Regions from separate parts of the Celeribacter indicus genome, predicted to be linked through region 3. Evidence: riboswitches for the same ligand, from Rfam matches in the RefSeq annotation. Region 3 holds a riboswitch; each other region holds the start of a gene.
What was found. Region 3 has a riboswitch for cobalamin ahead of P73_RS05265 (ABC transporter substrate-binding protein). Riboswitches for the same ligand answer to the same signal wherever they lie in the genome.
Positions count from the first base shown of each region.

Region 1: it holds a riboswitch for cobalamin, as region 3 does, so the genes downstream of both, P73_RS20270 (6,7-dimethyl-8-ribityllumazine synthase) here and P73_RS05265 (ABC transporter substrate-binding protein) in region 3, are expected to answer to the same signal.
Region 2: it holds a riboswitch for cobalamin, as region 3 does, so the genes downstream of both, P73_RS02535 (DUF1636 family protein) here and P73_RS05265 (ABC transporter substrate-binding protein) in region 3, are expected to answer to the same signal.

Region 1 is NZ_CP004393.1:4,130,862-4,136,084, forward strand. It holds gene P73_RS20260 (alpha/beta hydrolase) at 1-529, shown strand, start outside; gene P73_RS20265 (NAD(P)H-binding protein) at 601-1,254, opposite strand; gene P73_RS20270 (6,7-dimethyl-8-ribityllumazine synthase) at 1,520-1,954, opposite strand; FMN riboswitch at 2,028-2,170, opposite strand; cobalamin riboswitch at 2,360-2,553, opposite strand; gene P73_RS20275 (FadR/GntR family transcriptional regulator) at 2,651-3,412, shown strand; gene P73_RS20280 (RraA family protein) at 3,429-4,121, shown strand; gene P73_RS20285 (ABC transporter ATP-binding protein) at 4,131-5,213, shown strand; gene P73_RS20290 (carbohydrate ABC transporter permease) at 5,210-5,223, shown strand, end outside.
Region 2 is NZ_CP004393.1:503,116-508,338, reverse strand. It holds gene P73_RS02545 (ABC transporter permease) at 1-927, opposite strand, end outside; gene P73_RS25450 (hypothetical protein) at 1,164-1,376, shown strand; gene P73_RS02540 (LysR family transcriptional regulator) at 1,373-2,350, shown strand; cobalamin riboswitch at 2,512-2,721, shown strand; gene P73_RS02535 (DUF1636 family protein) at 2,815-3,183, shown strand; gene cobW (cobalamin biosynthesis protein CobW) at 3,201-4,235, shown strand; gene cobN (cobaltochelatase subunit CobN) at 4,242-5,223, shown strand, end outside.
Region 3 is NZ_CP004393.1:1,027,231-1,032,453, forward strand. It holds gene P73_RS05255 (ABC transporter ATP-binding protein) at 1-102, opposite strand, end outside; gene P73_RS05260 (FecCD family ABC transporter permease) at 99-1,139, opposite strand; gene P73_RS05265 (ABC transporter substrate-binding protein) at 1,136-2,146, opposite strand; cobalamin riboswitch at 2,318-2,513, opposite strand; one part of gene P73_RS24805 (IS630 family transposase) at 2,704-3,318, opposite strand; one part of gene P73_RS24805 (IS630 family transposase) at 3,321-3,662, opposite strand; gene P73_RS05280 (ABC transporter permease) at 3,819-5,223, opposite strand, start outside.

The DNA.
Region 1 (5,223 bases), 1.4 Mb from region 3:
GGCGGTCGCCACCACCAGCATGTATGACATGTCGCGCGTGATGGCGAAGGGCTATTACGACAGCCTGACCGACGAGCAGCGCGCGGCGGGCCTCGAACAGATGAGCCGTCAGCGCTGGGAAGATGCGGCAAGCAGCGAGCCGGCCCTTGCTGGCGGCCTGCCGGACAGCCTCGACGGCATCGACGATCCGGTCATCCGCATGTATCACGCCTATTACAAGGATTCCGAACGCGGCTATCATCCCCGATCGGTCAACTCCAACGACGGCTGGACGGTGACCAACCCGCTGTCCTTCATGAACATGCCACTGCTGACCTATATCGACGAAATCTCGCCGCGGCCTATGCTGGTGATCGCCGGCTCGGAGGCGCATTCGCGCTATTTCAGCGAAGACGCCGTCGCGGCGGCAGCCGAACCCAAGGAATTGATGATCATCGAGGGTGCCGATCATGTCGACCTCTACGATCAGGTCAACATCATCCCCTTCGACAAGCTCCAGTCGTTCTTTGAGGAGCATCTCGTCGCGTAAGGGACGAGCGTGCGCGCGGGGACCCAAGTCAGGGGGCGAGACAACCGCTTCGCCCCCTGCGGCTTGCGGGGTCAGACGCGCATCAGCCGGGCGACCGCCTGATCGACCGACATGTCGCCATCGGTCAGTTCGAGGATCTCGCGCCGGATTGCAGGCCGTTCGATCAGCGCGGCGATGACGCGGGCAACATTGCCCCGCGCGACGGCGCCGTAGGGGATGGCCGGGCCGAGCGTCACGCGCCCGTCTCCATCCTCGTGAACAAGTGTGCCGGGCCGAATGATGATCCAGTCGAGTTCCGACCGGGCCAGAGCGACATCGGCGCGCTTCTTCTCGGCCATGTAATGCTCGAAACGCGGATTTCGTTCGCGCTGGCGCCCGGCCTCCGGAAACGCCGAGACGAGATAGAAACGCGAGATGCCCAGGTCGCGGGCGGCTTCGGCGGCCTTGCCCGGCCCGTCACCGTCGATGGCAGTGGTCCGGTCCAGCCCGCTGCCCGCCGCCCCGGCCGAAAACACGATCACCTCGCAGCCGCGCGCGGCCTCGATCAGGTCGGCGACCGTCATGTCGATTATGTCGCCCGGAACCGGCGTTCCTCCCGCCTGCGCGATCGCTTCAGCCTGCTCGGGCTTGCGATGCAGGCCCACGACCTCGTGGCCTGCCTCCACGAGCATGGGAAGAAGACGGTGGCCGACGCCGCCGGTGGCTCCGATCAGGAATATCTTCATGGGGATCTTCTTTCTGTCTCCAGTGGGTGTTATCGAAACAAACGCTCGTGAACATTTGGTTGGTTCCTGCAATGGAGGACGCTTCTACGCCCCGCTGGTTTGCGCTGTTCAAATCAGCGCGGATTTCCATATTCAACAGCCGAAGCGTGTTCGTAGCTTCCCGAGGGAGGTACAGAATGCCGTCGGATTGCGGCTGATCCGGATGACCGGGCACCCTTGCATTCGAACCGGGGCGTGCCTCGCAAACAGGTATTCCTCCCCCCGGTTATGCCGCGACGGTCAGTCTCAATTTCGCCACAGCAAGTGCTGCTTCCGCTGCCTCCCGCCCCTTCTGTACGAAATGCTCTCGGTAAATCGCCTGATGATGGTCGGTTTCCTGGTAAACATGCGGCGTCAGGGAAACCGAAAGCACGGGAACATCGGTTTCAAGCCCGGCCTGCATCAAACCGTTAACCACCGCCTGAGCAACAAATTCGTGACGATAGATGCCGCCGTCCACCACGAAGGCCGCCGCAGCAACAGCGGCATAACGCCCGCTGCGGGCGACATCGCGCGCAAGTAGTGGCATCTCGAAGGCGCCCGGAACATCGAAGACATCCACTTGATCGGCAGGGATGACTTCACAGAAGCCATCCAGTGCGCGGTCGACAATTTCGGAATGCCAGTTTGCTTTGATAAAAGCATAGCGGGTGTGTGTCATTGTGATCTCCTTTGATAACAACACGTCACCCAAGGCGTCACTTACGCCATCCGCTCGCGAAATGCGGACTGAACGTAGTCTCTTTCATCCGGACTATAACCGTCGGCTCAGGAGTTGCACCTGATCTGCTGGTCCCTTCCATGGAAGGCGCTCGCGGGCTTCGGACCAGGTCCGTTTACCGCCGGTGAGGACTTGCACCTCGCCCTGAGAACGAGATGACCATAGGATGGCGTTTTGCCGGAGACAAGACCCAAGGATCTGCTGATCATCAAGATCAACAGCCACCTCCCTGTGCAGGCGATGCGTTTTCCAAGCCTTCTGAAATGCCCTGTTCCAGAGGGTTTCCAGCGCGGCGGTCACGGCCCGTTTCAAGAATTCCGATGTCTCTGGTGCGCCTTGCATCCGGACAGGGCGAACATTCCGGCAGGTCTCCTGCCTTGCGGGTCGAAGCTTTGCTGCGCCTTCCCATCCCGTCGGGACGATGGCGTTCGACAGCCTCGCCCACCGCTTGCACTCATGGATTCGGCTCGAATGAGCTCCCTATTGCGACTCTCTTCTAGGCAAAACTCCAAAAACTAGCCTGCATTATAATCAGAAGCTGCCCTCACCGCTAACTTCCCCGCTAATATTTGATCTTATGTTTGCCAGTATAAAAAAGTTATTTTCCATTGGTATTACCAATTTGGAGAGCGTGCGGTGCCTGCCGATAGCGACCTTAACATCATCAACCACAAAGAGACTGCCCGCGGGGACTACACCCGCGTGCTTGCCTTCCTGCGCGACCAACTGCTGACGGGCAAAATCAAGACCGGAGACAAGCTGCTGCCCGAGCGCGATCTCTCTGCGCTCCTGAACGTCAGCCGTCCGGTGCTGCGCGAAGCCCTGCGCGCTCTGGCAATGATCGGCGCGGTGGAGGTCCGGCACGGGGCTGGCACCTATGTCACCACGCCCGACGCCTCATCGCTGAGCGACTTCTTCTCGTTCGTCCTGGTGCAGCACGGAGAACAGTTCGATGACATCCTGGAGGCCCGCATCGCCATAGAGCACCACGCCATCCGGCTGGCCTGCGCGCGGGCCACCCAGTCGGATTACGACAACATGTCCCGCATCCTCGACCGCATCCACGACACCATAGAGGACGCACAACAGGGAGCCGATGCCGATTTTGCCTTTCACACGGCCATCGTCACCGCTGCACGCTCACCTGCTCTGTCGACGATCTACGGCGCACTGTCGCGTTTCCTGACCGACCTGCACTTCGTGCGGCGGCAGCGCATTCTCCAGGTTACGGGCATCCGGAGCTACCTCATCGATCATCACGCATCGCTTCTCGATGCGATCGTGCGGCGCGACCCCGCCGCTGCGGACAGGCTGCTGGCCGAGCATTTCCAGATCGGCGCCGATTTCAACCGGCGCGCCGTGCTCAGTCAGATCAAGCGGCCATCCTCCCCAACCTGAGCAAGGAGCTTACACAATGACAAACGAGGACGTGCTCGCCCTCTTCGAGGGCCTGCGCCTGGCCGACATCCGTGACGGGATGGACTGGGCCGGTCTCCACAACGTGGGCAGCGTCAACCGCGCCATCGGCCCGGTATTCCAGGGCGCCGAAGCGATGGGCATCGCACGCACCGTCCTTTGCCGCCCGACGCAGGTGCGCATCCCCACGATGACGCCCGAGGAATACAGCGACTGGTCACTGCAATACTATCTAGATCGCTACCAGGATCGCAGCGAAATCACCCCGAACGTCAAGCCGGGCGAGTTCATCGTCTTCGAGTCTGCCGGCACTGGCAGCGGCGAGATCGGCTCGGCCAATTCGCTCGAGTGGCACGCGATGGGCGCGCGCGGCATCGTCACCACCGGCGGGGTGCGCGACATCGACGAATGCATCCGCCACCGGATCCCGATCTTCAGCGCCCACCGCGCGCAGACGATGGTACAGGGCTATTCGGAACTGGCCGCGACGCAGGTGCCGGTCAACCTCGATGGCACGCTGGTCAATCCCGGCGACTTGATCGTCGCCAACGGCGACGGCGTGCTGGTCGTCCCGCAAACGCATTTCGAGATCGTCGCCAAGTGGGCGCGACGTGAGTTGGACCGCGACAAGGAATGGCGGACCCAGTGGTATGACAAACTCGGCTGGGACGACTCCCGCCGCGTACTCTGAGCTGAATTCATGGCCAACCTCGCGTTTCGCAATGTCGCAAAGACCTTCGGCGATCAGAGAGTTCTGTCCGACATCAACCTGGAAATCATGGACGGAGAATTCACCGTCCTGGTCGGACCCTCGGGCTGTGGCAAGTCGACCCTCCTGCGCATGATCGCGGGGCTCGAGACTGTCTCGCATGGTGACATCGTCATCAACGGTCGCCGGGTGAACGGACTGCAACCCAAATCGCGCAACATCGCGATGGTCTTCCAGAACTACGCGCTCTATCCGCATATGTCCGTGCGGCGGAACATGGGTTTCGGCTTGAGGATGCTGGGCTACAGCCGCGCGGATACCGACCGGCGCATCACCGACGCCGCCAGGCTCCTGGGGCTGGAGGCGCTGCTCGATCGCAAACCGGGCGCACTTTCGGGTGGTCAACGGCAACGGGTGGCGATGGGCCGCGCCATCGTGCGCGAGCCCGATGTCTTCTTGTTCGACGAGCCCCTGTCCAATCTCGATGCGCAGTTGCGGACTCAACTGCGCACCGAGATCCGCGCCTTGCAGACCAAGCTCGGCGTCACCAGCGTTTACGTTACACATGATCAAGTCGAGGCGATGACTATGGCCGATCGCATCGTCGTCATGCGCGCGGGACGGATCGAACAGGCTGGCTCGCCGCTGGAATTGTTCGACGCTCCCGCCACCCGGTTTGTCGCCGGGTTCATTGGCTCGCCGTCGATGAACTTCCTTCCCGCCACAACATCTCGGTCGGAAGGCGCACGGGTACTCAGGGCGGAAAACGGGGCCGAATTCCCCTTGCCGGCCGGCTACCATGCCCTGCCCGAGGGGCAGCGCGTCACTTATGGCATCCGTCCGCAGCACATGGCATTGTCGGAACGCGGCCCGGCCGGACGTGTCACGGGGGTCGAGACCTTTGGCCATGAGGCCTATGTGCAGGTCGACCTGAAGAGCATCCCCTTGATGATCCATGCGCCCGGACGCACACCGATCGCCCCCGGCGAAACGGTCTGCCTGGAGGTCGATGCCGAGAAGGCGGTGCTCTTCGATCCCGATACCGGCGCTGCACTGTCCCGGAGGGCGCCATGAGCCGGCAAGT
Region 2 (5,223 bases), 520 kb from region 3:
GATCGCCAAGAGCAGGATGAGGCTCTTGATGATGTTCTGCGCCGAATAGCTGATGTTCATGATCGTCATGCCGTTGAGCAGCAATCCGATGAGCAGCGTGCCGGCGATGACGTTGCGGATGCTGCCCTTGCCCCCGGCAAGCCCGATGCCGCCGATCACCACCACGAGGATGATGTCGTAGATCATCGTCGAATTGGCGAGCTTGGTGTTCACGGAGGACACCGTCATCGCCATGATCAGCCCGGCGCAGAAGGCGACGAAGGCGGAGATGCCGTACATCAGGACGCGGATCGGCCGGATCGGAATGCCGCTGTTGCGCGAGGCGAGGGGGTTGTCGCCGATGGCGTAGATGAAGGCTCCGTAGCGCGTCAGGCGCAGGCCCACGAAGGCGACACAGGCGATGACGAGGAACAGCACGACGGGCATCGGGATCGCCGCAAGCGTGCCGGTGCCGAGTGCGGACAGCCAGCCCAGGTCGCCGCCGATGAAGATGTTGTCGCTGGGCACGAGCGCGAACCGCCCCAACCCGGCGATGACGGTGGCCATCGCGAGCGTGGCGAAGATGTCCGGGATCTCGACATAGGCGACGAGGATCCCGTTCACGATGCCGATCCCGAGTGCGAGCAGCATGCCCAGCAGAAGTGCCAGCTCGATCGGCATCCCGCGGGACACGAGCACGAAGGCCCAGCCGGTCGAGAACACCATCACCGCGACCATCGTCAGGTCGATGCCGCGGCCGATCACCACCACAGCCATCCCGACCGCCAGGACTCCGAGGATCGACACGTTCTGCAACAGCGACAGAAGGTTCGAGATCTGAAAGAAATTGTCGAGAAACAGTGAGAAGGCGACAAACAGCACGCCGGAAATGGCGAGCACCATCTGCTCCTGTGTCAATGAGACTCTCGTCTTGTGCGATGCGTTCATGGCGGCCTCCTCCCATGGCCCCGCGCCTGCTCTCCCCTGCATCTTCCGTGCGGAGTTCGAGAGCCTGCGCCCCAGAAACAATGGCTGTATCGCGGCGGCGGGACGGGTCGTCTCCTCCGGTGCCGCCGATGTGCCACCCCCTCATGGACGATGGCGCGATGTCCTCCCGTTTGCGCAGGAACGCTCGGGCGTCCTGCATGCCTTGTTTCCGTTATTTTTCGAAATCGGAGGCGGGTTTGTCCAATATCAACCTGCAAAAAATTCATAACTTAAAACTTATGAATGGAGATTGCCGCCCGGCTCCGGCCTCGCGAGGAAAGGCTTTGGAAATCGCGCTTTTCGGCTATGCTGTATCGCGCAACCCTGCGGCGGGAGGGCGGTCTGCGGGCACGATCCCGCCCGCCCCCGCCGCCGGCAGCCGCCCGAAACCGAAGTCCGAGCCGATATGACGAAATCCCCGCCCCAGGCGCCGCTCACCGCCCTGACCAGCGAATTCCTGCATTCGCGCAATCTGACGCTGCACAAGCTCAACGTGTTCTGCATGATCGCAAGGTATTCGAGCGTGACCCGAACCGCCGAGCGGCTCAACATCGCGCAGCCCGCCGTCACCTCGCATCTGCGCAGCCTCGAGGACAGCCTCGGAACGCAGTTGGTCCGCAAGACGGGGCGCAATATCGAACTGACGCAGGCGGGTGAACGGGTCTATTCCTGGGCGACGGAGGTCATGCAACGCAGCTCCGAAATGCTTCTCGATCTCGCCGACATCAAGAAGGGCGTGCTGGGCCAGACCAAGATCGCGGCGGCCATGGTTGTCGGAACTTATAAACTTCCCGATATCATTATCCGGTTTCACAAGGAATATCCGGCTGCCAAGGTCTGCATGTCGATGTCCAGCCCCCACCTCGCGACGCAGGCGGTGCTGTCCGGAGATTGCGATTTCGGCGTGACGCTGATCGACCCGACGCAGGACACGTCGCGGCTCGAGACCGAGCTGCTCTGGAAGGAGCCGCTATTCCTCGTCGCGGCTCTCGACAGTACGCTGGTGGGCGACGTCGCCACCCTGTCCGAACTCGCCTCCCTGCCGTTCGTGACGCCGATGAAGGGACAGATCGCGCGCGAGCTGATCGACGAGGCGCTGCGCACGGCAGGGGTGGTGAGGACCAACAGCGTGCTGGAATTCGGACATCCGGAGCCGATCCTGGCTGCCATTCGCGCCGATATCGGGCCGGGTTTCGTCTTCCAGAGCGCGCTGCCCGCCGATCTCGAAAGGGAAGGCCTCCGCATCGTGCGCACGCCTGGGATCGAGCTCACCATGCCCCTGTTCCTGATCTACGACAGGAAGACCGTCTTTTCCGCGCCGCAGACGGATCTGATCGACAGGATCCGTCGCACATTCGCCGCCCTGCAAGATGCTCCGGCATAGCCGGACGGATCCGGCGCTTAGCCTTGTTCTCCCGGAGCGTCCTGCGCCACCGCAGCAGTCCCTCTCACTCAGCCTCCTCTCCCGATGGCGAAGAGCGGTGCTGGCCGGCGCAGATGGACGCATCCCTGCCATCCCGTCCTTGACAACCACACCGGCTTTGCCTCAGGTGAGGGCCAGCTGGTTCCTGTCTGTGACAGGCGAAGAGGGAATGCGACAGACCGCAAAGGTCAAAGCGCAGCCGCCCCCGCGACCGTGACCGGAGAGGTCCGCCCGAAGCCACTGGCCAATGTGCCGGGAAGGCGGGTGGACCGCAGGAGCGCAATGCTCCGGGATCCGCAAGCCGGGAGACCTGCCAGCACAGATTTGTTTCGGGCGAACGGGGTGTGTCGCGGCCGGCTAGAGATGGCTTGTCCACCGCCTCTCCTGCCTTCCGCTCCCGCATCGTCCCTTTGGAGGACTGCGAGATGGGCGGGGTGACCCTGATGATCTGCCAAACCTGCCGGCGCGTCGCGGGCGGTCCGCCCGAGACGGAGGAGCCGCGTCCCGGAGCGCGCCTGCTGGGGCGGCTCGAGGCGGCGTGCCTGCCCGACACTGTCACGATCCGCCCCGTCGCCTGCCTGTCGGCCTGCACGCGCGGCTGCACCATCGCGCTTTCCGGCGGGCCGAAGCGCTGGAGCTACATCTATGGCGACCTCGATCCCGACCGCCATGTCGAGGCGATCCTCGAGGGCGCGGCGCGCTATGCCGCGAGCGAGGACGGGCGCGTTCCCTGGCGCGAGCGCCCGGAGATCTTCCGCAAGCAATCCATCGCCCGGCTTCCGCCGCAGGACTGACCCCAAAGGAGTTGCAGATGTCCGATCTGAATAAAATCCCCGTCACAGTCATCACCGGCTTTCTCGGCTCTGGCAAGACCACGCTGGTGCGTCATCTCATGGCCAATCCCGAAGGCCGGCGCCTCGCGGTGCTGGTCAACGAATTCGGCACCGCCGGGGTGGACGGCGATATCCTGAAATCCTGCGCCGACGAGAATTGCCCGGCCGAGAGCATCGTCGAGCTGGCCAATGGCTGCATCTGCTGCACGGTCGCGGACGAATTCATCCCCACGATCGAGGCCCTGCTGGCCCTGCCGCAGCGCCCCGATCACATTCTCATCGAGACCTCGGGGCTCGCGCTGCCCAAACCGCTGCTGAAGGCGTTCGACTGGCCGCCGATCCGCTCGCGCGTGACCGTGGACGGTGTAATCGCGCTCGCCGATGCCGAGGCGGTGGCGGCGGGGCTCTTCGCACCGGACCCGGCCGCGGTTCAGGCCCAGCGCGAGGCGGACGAGAGTGTGGATCACGAAACACCGCTGTCGGAAGTCTTCGAGGACCAGATCTCCTGCGCCGATATCGTGCTGCTGACCAAGGCAGACCTGGCGGGCGAGGACGGCGTGACGAAGGCCCGTGCGGTGGTCGAGGCGGAGGCCCCCCGCCCGGTCCCGATCCTGACGGTGACCGAGGGTGCGGTGGATCCGCGCGTGGTTCTGGGGCTCGGCGCGGCCGCCGAGGACGACATCGACGCCCGGCCCAGCCACCACGATGGCGCGGAGGATCACGAGCATGACGACTTCGACACGGTGGTGGTGGGCATGGGCGAAATCGCGGATCCGCAGGTCTTGCAGGACGCGATCGGCCGGCTCGCGCGCGAGCAGAACGTTCTGAGGGTGAAAGGGTATGTCGCGGTCGCGGGCAAACCGATGCGGATGCTCGTTCAGGCTGTGGGGGCGCGGGTGCGGGCGCAATACGACCGGCCCTGGGGCGGAGAGCCGCGGCGTTCGGAACTGGTCGTGATCGCCGAGCACGACAATGTGGACGAGGCGGCGATCCGCGCGGTGCTGGGAGCCTGAGCGACGATGCACATCGTTTTCCGCGAAAGCCACGGTCTCGAGGAGACGGACCTGCCGCAGGATCTGGGGCAGAGCCCCGCCGATCTGATTGCGCTGTCCTTCTCCGACAGCGATCTGGGGGCTTTCGCGGCTGGCTGGCACCGGGCACGCGACACGGGCGCTCCGCTGCCGTCGCTGCGCCTCGCCAACCTGGCGGCCTTGCGTCACCCGCTTTCGGTCGATGTCCATGCCGAGCAGACCCTCGAGGGGGCAAAGGGAATCCTCGTGCGGCTGATCGGCGGCGAGAGCTACTGGCCCTACGGGCTCGCGACGCTCCAGGATCTCGCGCGGAGGCGCGGGATGGCGCTTGCGGTGCTGCCGGCGGACGGCCGACCGGATCCGCGGCTCGACGCGCTCTCTACCCTCCCCGTCTCGACCCTGCGCCGCTTGCAGCACCTGTGCGATGCGGGCGGGGCGGTCGCAGCGCAGGCGGCGCTGGCACAGCTCGCGCTCGCCGCGGGGCTCTATGCGCAGCCCGTCGCGGGGCTGAAATCGGTGCCGGAAGCCGGGTTCTACCGCCCCGGCGCCGGGGTCGTACCCCCGCCCGAGCCCCCCGACCGGCCGCTCGCGCTCGTCACCTTCTACCGCTCCTACCTGAGCGCAGCCGATACCGCGCCCGTCGAGGCGCTGATTGCCGCGCTCGAGGCGCGGGGGTTCGACGCCTTCGGCCTCTTCGCCCCGTCGCTCAAGATCGCGTCGATCGCGGATTGGCTGCGCCGGGAGATCGCGCGCCTTGCCCCGGCGGCAATCGTCAACGCCACCGCCTTTTCCGCGAAGGGACCGGATGGCGCGCCCTCGCCGCTCGACGCCGCGGGTTGTCCGGTCTTTCAGGTCGCTCTCTCGACAGCGGAGCGCCGGCTCTGGGCGGAGAGCGAGCGGGGGCTCTCGCCCGCCGATCTCGCGATGCATGTCGTGCTGCCCGAGGTGGACGGCCGGATCTTTGCCGGCG
Region 3 (5,223 bases):
GACAAGGCCGAAGGTCTCGCCGGGTTCGACGTCGATGCTGACGCCATCGACGATGCTGCGCCCTCCGGCGCGCCAGCCCAGATCGGTTGCCCGCAGCTTCACGGCCGCCTCCGGTTGCGCACGAGGATCAGCGCAAAGCCCGGCGCGCCGACCAGCGCGGTGACGACGCCGATGGGCACCACCTGTCCCGGAATGAGAATGCGCGAGGTGACGTCGGCCGCGATCAGGAACATCGCCCCCGCCAGCGCAGCGGCCGGAATGAGCCGCCCGTGTCGCGGACCGACGACGAAGCGCATGGCATGGGGGATCACCAGGCCGACGAAGCCGATGGAGCCCACGAGGCTGACCATCGTGGCGGTCATGAGCGTGGTCGCCCCGATCAGCACGACCTGCACCTGACGCACCGGAATACCCAGCGCGGCGGCCGAGGACGTGCCGAAGGAAAAGGCGTCCATTGCGCGGGCGAACCACAGACAGGCGAGGAACCCCAGCGCCACCGCCGGCGCGGCCAGCGTGACATCCGGCCAGCGCACGCCCGACAGGTTGCCCAGCAGCCAGAACATGATGCCGCGTGCCTGTTCCGCATTGGCGGATTTGGCGATGAAGAACGATGTCAGCGCGTTGAACAGTTGCGAACCTGCGATCCCCGCCAGCACCAGATGCGCCGAACCGCCCCCCGCCGCCCGCGCCAGCGCTGCGACCAGCAGGAAGGCCAGCGCAGCCCCGCCAAAGGCGCCGGCCGATATGCCGACAAGGCCGCCGCCGACGCCGAGGATCGTGACCGCCACCGCCCCGGTTCCGGCCCCGGCGGAAACGCCCAGAAGGTAGGGATCGGCCAGCGCGTTGCGCACCAGCGACTGCAACACCACGCCGGACAGCGCAAGCCCCGCGCCGCAGGCCGCGGCGACCAGCGTGCGCGGCAGGCGGTAGCTCCAGACGATGCCGGCGTCGATGGGATCGACCGCATGGCCCGCGCCCCACAGGTTGTTGGCAAAGACTGCCGCGATGGTGGCGACGGGCAGGGGGGTCTCGCCGATGATCACACCGGCGAGGATCGAAAGCGCAAGCGCGGCCGCCCCCGCCGCTGCCCAGAGCGCGACGGGCCGCAGCACTGCGGCGGGGGCGGCGGTATCCGTCATTGCAGGTCGAACTCCGCCAGCGCGTCGGAGAGTGTTTCCAGCGCGCCGATATTGCGGATCGACGGATCCATGCCATGCGCGTCCAGGATGACGATCCGGTCGTTCTTCACCGCCTCCATCTGGCTTGCGACGGGATCGGAGCGCAGGAATTCCAGCTTCCGCTCCACATCGTCGGCCTCGAACCGGCGGCGGTCCATGCGGGCGACGACGATCACGGTGGGATCGGCGCGGGCGATGGTCTCCCAGCTTACGGTGGGCCATTCCTCGTTACTGTCGACCACGTTCCTGAGCCCGAGCGCCTGCATCATGTAGGCCGGCGCGCCGCCCTGGCCGGCGACATAGGGGTCGATGTCCATCTCTGCCGAGGAAAACCAGAACACCGCCGATGCCTCCTTCAGGCCGAGGCCCTGCGCCTTCTCGATCGCCGCCGCCTCGCGCGCCTTCAGATCGGCGACCAGCGCCTCGCCGCGCCCGGCCACGTCGAAGATCTGCGCCAGGTCGCTGATGCCCTGATAGAGGCTGTCCATGGAATACAGCTCCAGCCGGGTGCCGTCCGAGCCCGCGGTGTTGTCCTTGCCGACGCAATCGGCAGGCAGCGTATAGGTCGGGATGCCGAGGTCGGCGAACTGCTCGCGCGTGGCGACGATCCCCTGCGCGCCCACATGCCATTCGTATTGCACCGCGACCAGACCGGGACGCTTGGCCACGACGCTTTCGAAGCTCGGATCGTTGTCGGCGAGCCGTGCGACCCCGGCGTTCAACTCGGCGAATTCGGGCAGCACCTCGGTAAACCAGACGGAGGTTCCGACCACCTTGTCGCCAAGGCCCAGCGAATAGAGGATCTCGGTCGCGGCTTGCCCGACCGTCACCACGCTTTCCGGTGCCGCGTCGAACGTCACCTCGACACCGCAATTGGCGAGCGTCAGCGGGTATTGAGTTTCGGCCTGCGCTGGCAGCGCAAGCCATGCGGCGCCCAGGGCCGCCGCGGTCAGGGGTCTGATGAACATGAATCGTCTCCGGTATGTGATGCGACCGGAGACAGGGAGGGAATGCCGACCCGCAGGCCGACGGCCATCGCCGGAATGGCGGCGGGTGGGTCCGTTCTGGCTGTGACGGCCGCGACGGGACGTCTTTGGGAAGACTTCATTCGACACCTCCCCGGACACCCCGTCCGGGCCGCGTTGCTGACAGTGTCGGCAGGTCTCCTGACTGGCGGGTCATTGCTGACAGCAGCCTTCCCATGGCCCATGGCCACAGTGGCATTATCGCTGCGCGCTCGCCGCCTACAGTTGCGGGGGCAGTTCCGGTTCGCCGGCGGGCCGGCGGCGGATTCCCTTTTGATTCCTTGCGGAAACCGACAACGGACAAGTAACCAACCGCCTTTTCCAAAGCAAGCGCGCAAAAAGTTATGGAGGGCAGAGTTAGACAATGGTGTTCAGAATGCCTGCCTTCGCATTCAGAGACGATAGGGGCGCAGGTCGCGGAACCAGCCGGTGTTCACCTACTCCAGCGCTGCCGCCTCATTGCGGAGGATCGGGGCAAAAGCCGATAAAGCGTTTCGGCTTTAACCCGAGACATATCCAGCAGCCTTGAAGTAGTTCCAGCACTCTGTTGGGTCGTAGAGCTCGCAGATTGCGCCGATGGCGTCGAAGACTTCGGTGAAGGTTCTGGCGCCGATCTTTCGAAGGTGAGCTTTCAGTTTGGAGAATGCTTGCTCGATGGGATTGAGATCCGGCGAGTAAGGCGGGAGGTACAGAAACCAGCAGCCGTGGTCGTGCAAGGCCTGAGCCGCCTCCTTGTTCCGATGGGTCGCCAGATTGTCCAGGATGACAACGGTGCCGGGGGCGATCTCCGGGACAAGCACTTCTCGGATGTAGACGGCAAAGGCGGGGCCATCCATGGCACCCTTGATGACCCATGGTGCGATCAAAGCATCCGAGGCCAGCCCGGCGATCAGCGTTTGGGTTCCCCAACTGCCAAACGGTGCATCCATGGTCAGGCGATGACCCCGCTTGGCCCGGCCACGCAGACGGGTCAGGTTGGTCTTCACTGCCGTTTCATCAATAAAGACAACGCGTTCGGGAAAGGCCGCAATGGCAGGCAGCCGATGCTTGAACCACTCAGTCCGCTGCTGTCTTACCTTGGCGCGACCGCGCTCGGTGGCGACCAGCGACTTTTTTTGTATGTGAAACCGAGCCGGGACAGCAGGTTGGCGATGGAAGAATGATGCACCCGCACGCCTGCCGCGGCCGCCAGCGCGTCGCGCAACTCAAAGAGCGTGATGTCGGGGTCTTGCGCGACCAGTTCCTTCAGGAAAGCCTGATGCGCTGCCAGCTTTCCCCGACCACGTGGCGGGCCTTGCGGTGCGGGCTCCGCATGGCCCTTGGTCCGAACCTGACGCGCCCACCGCGCGCCTGTCGCCGCAGACACTTTCAGGCGCAACGCCGCCGCCCGCCCGCTTAACCCTTCCTCAATATACTCCTGAAACCGCGCCCGAAGCGCATTCGGCAAAGGTGCTGACATGATCCATCCTCCCAAACAGGATGAATCACATCAGCCACCTCAAGGAAACCCCCGCCGATTCAAATTCAAGCCGAAACGCTTTAGGCCCTGACGGCAAGGGCCTCGACCAAGTCGTCCACACGATTGCCACTTCCGCTTTCCGGATCGCTCATCGCCTTACTCCGCCGTTGCCATACCAAGCCGCTGAAGAACTCGTCGCTCAACGAGGACCACCGCCAGGTAAAAGAGCACAGACAGCAGAACCGAGACGGCTGCCACGGCCCAGATCATGCCGTAGTCGAGAAATCCGCGGGACTGGTTCAGAAGATTGCCCAGGCCTTTCCCGGTGGCCAGCCATTCTGCAATCATCACGCCCAACAGCGCGCGTGGCACGGTCAGGCGCGTCGCAGCGAACAGATATGGCAGCGAGGTGGGGAGCGTCACCATGCGCATCTCTTTCCAGCGTCCCGCCCCGTAGGCGCGGGGCAGATCCTGTGCGCTGCGTGGTACCAGCGCCAGTCCCTGGGCCAGCGTCACGAAAGCAGGAAAGAACGTCACCGAGATCGTCGCCCAAAGTGTCAGCGACGTGCCGCGCCCGAGGATCAGCACCAGAAGCGGCGTCAGAGCCACCAGCGGCATGGTCTGCGTGACCAGTGCCACCGGCATGAAGGCCTCGATGGCGCGGGGAAACAGCCGTGACGAGATCGCCAACAGGAAGGCAAACCCGAGCCCGGCGGCCATGCCCGCAAACGTGATCGGCAAGGTTTCGGCCAGTGCGGCCAGCAAGCGGGTCTGTGCGCTTTCGGCCGTTGGGGCCAGAAACAGGTAGTCGACCACGCCCCAGGGTGTTTTCGAGATCAGGTCCGGGACACCTGTTGCTTTGATGAAAGCCCACCAGACGAGGAAGGGGAGCGCGATGGTGCCCAGCGTCAGGACAATCCGCTTGGCGGGGCGCCCAGCGGCTTTGGACTCCTGGGGCATGGCGGTGTTCAGCGTCACCGCACGCGTGGCACCGATGGTCCGGGTGGCGAGAAGCGCGAAAACACCATAGGAAAGACCTGCGATCAGCGTGGCCACCAGGCCGATGCCCCAGAGCCGGTCAGGCTCGCCGCGTCCGAGCGAGCCCAGCAGATAGGCACCCAGCCCCCAGCGTCCGCCGCCGCCAAACTCGGCCAGGATCGCGCCTAGAACAGCATTGGGCGCGGCCACGCGAAGCCCCGCTAGGATCGAAGGCAATGCGCCCCGGAACTGCACCCGGCGCAGGATGTCCCATCGGGTGCCGCCATAGGCGCGGATCACGTCTGTCGCGCGGCTGTCGGCCTGGCTCAGCCCGATCACGGTGGCTGTCATCGTGACGAAATAGACCCCGAGCGCGGCGAGAGCGATGCGCGGTGCCATTCCGGAAAGCGTCAGAACGAGGATCGGTGCGATGGCGATGGGAGGGAGCGCGAAGGCTGCGATATTCACACCCCGAAACAGCCGCAGCGCCGTGGGCGAGAGCGCAAAGATGACTCCCGCGCCGATCCCCAACGCGTTGCCGATCAGGAAACCGATTGTGGAGGCATAGAGTGTCGCCCAGATG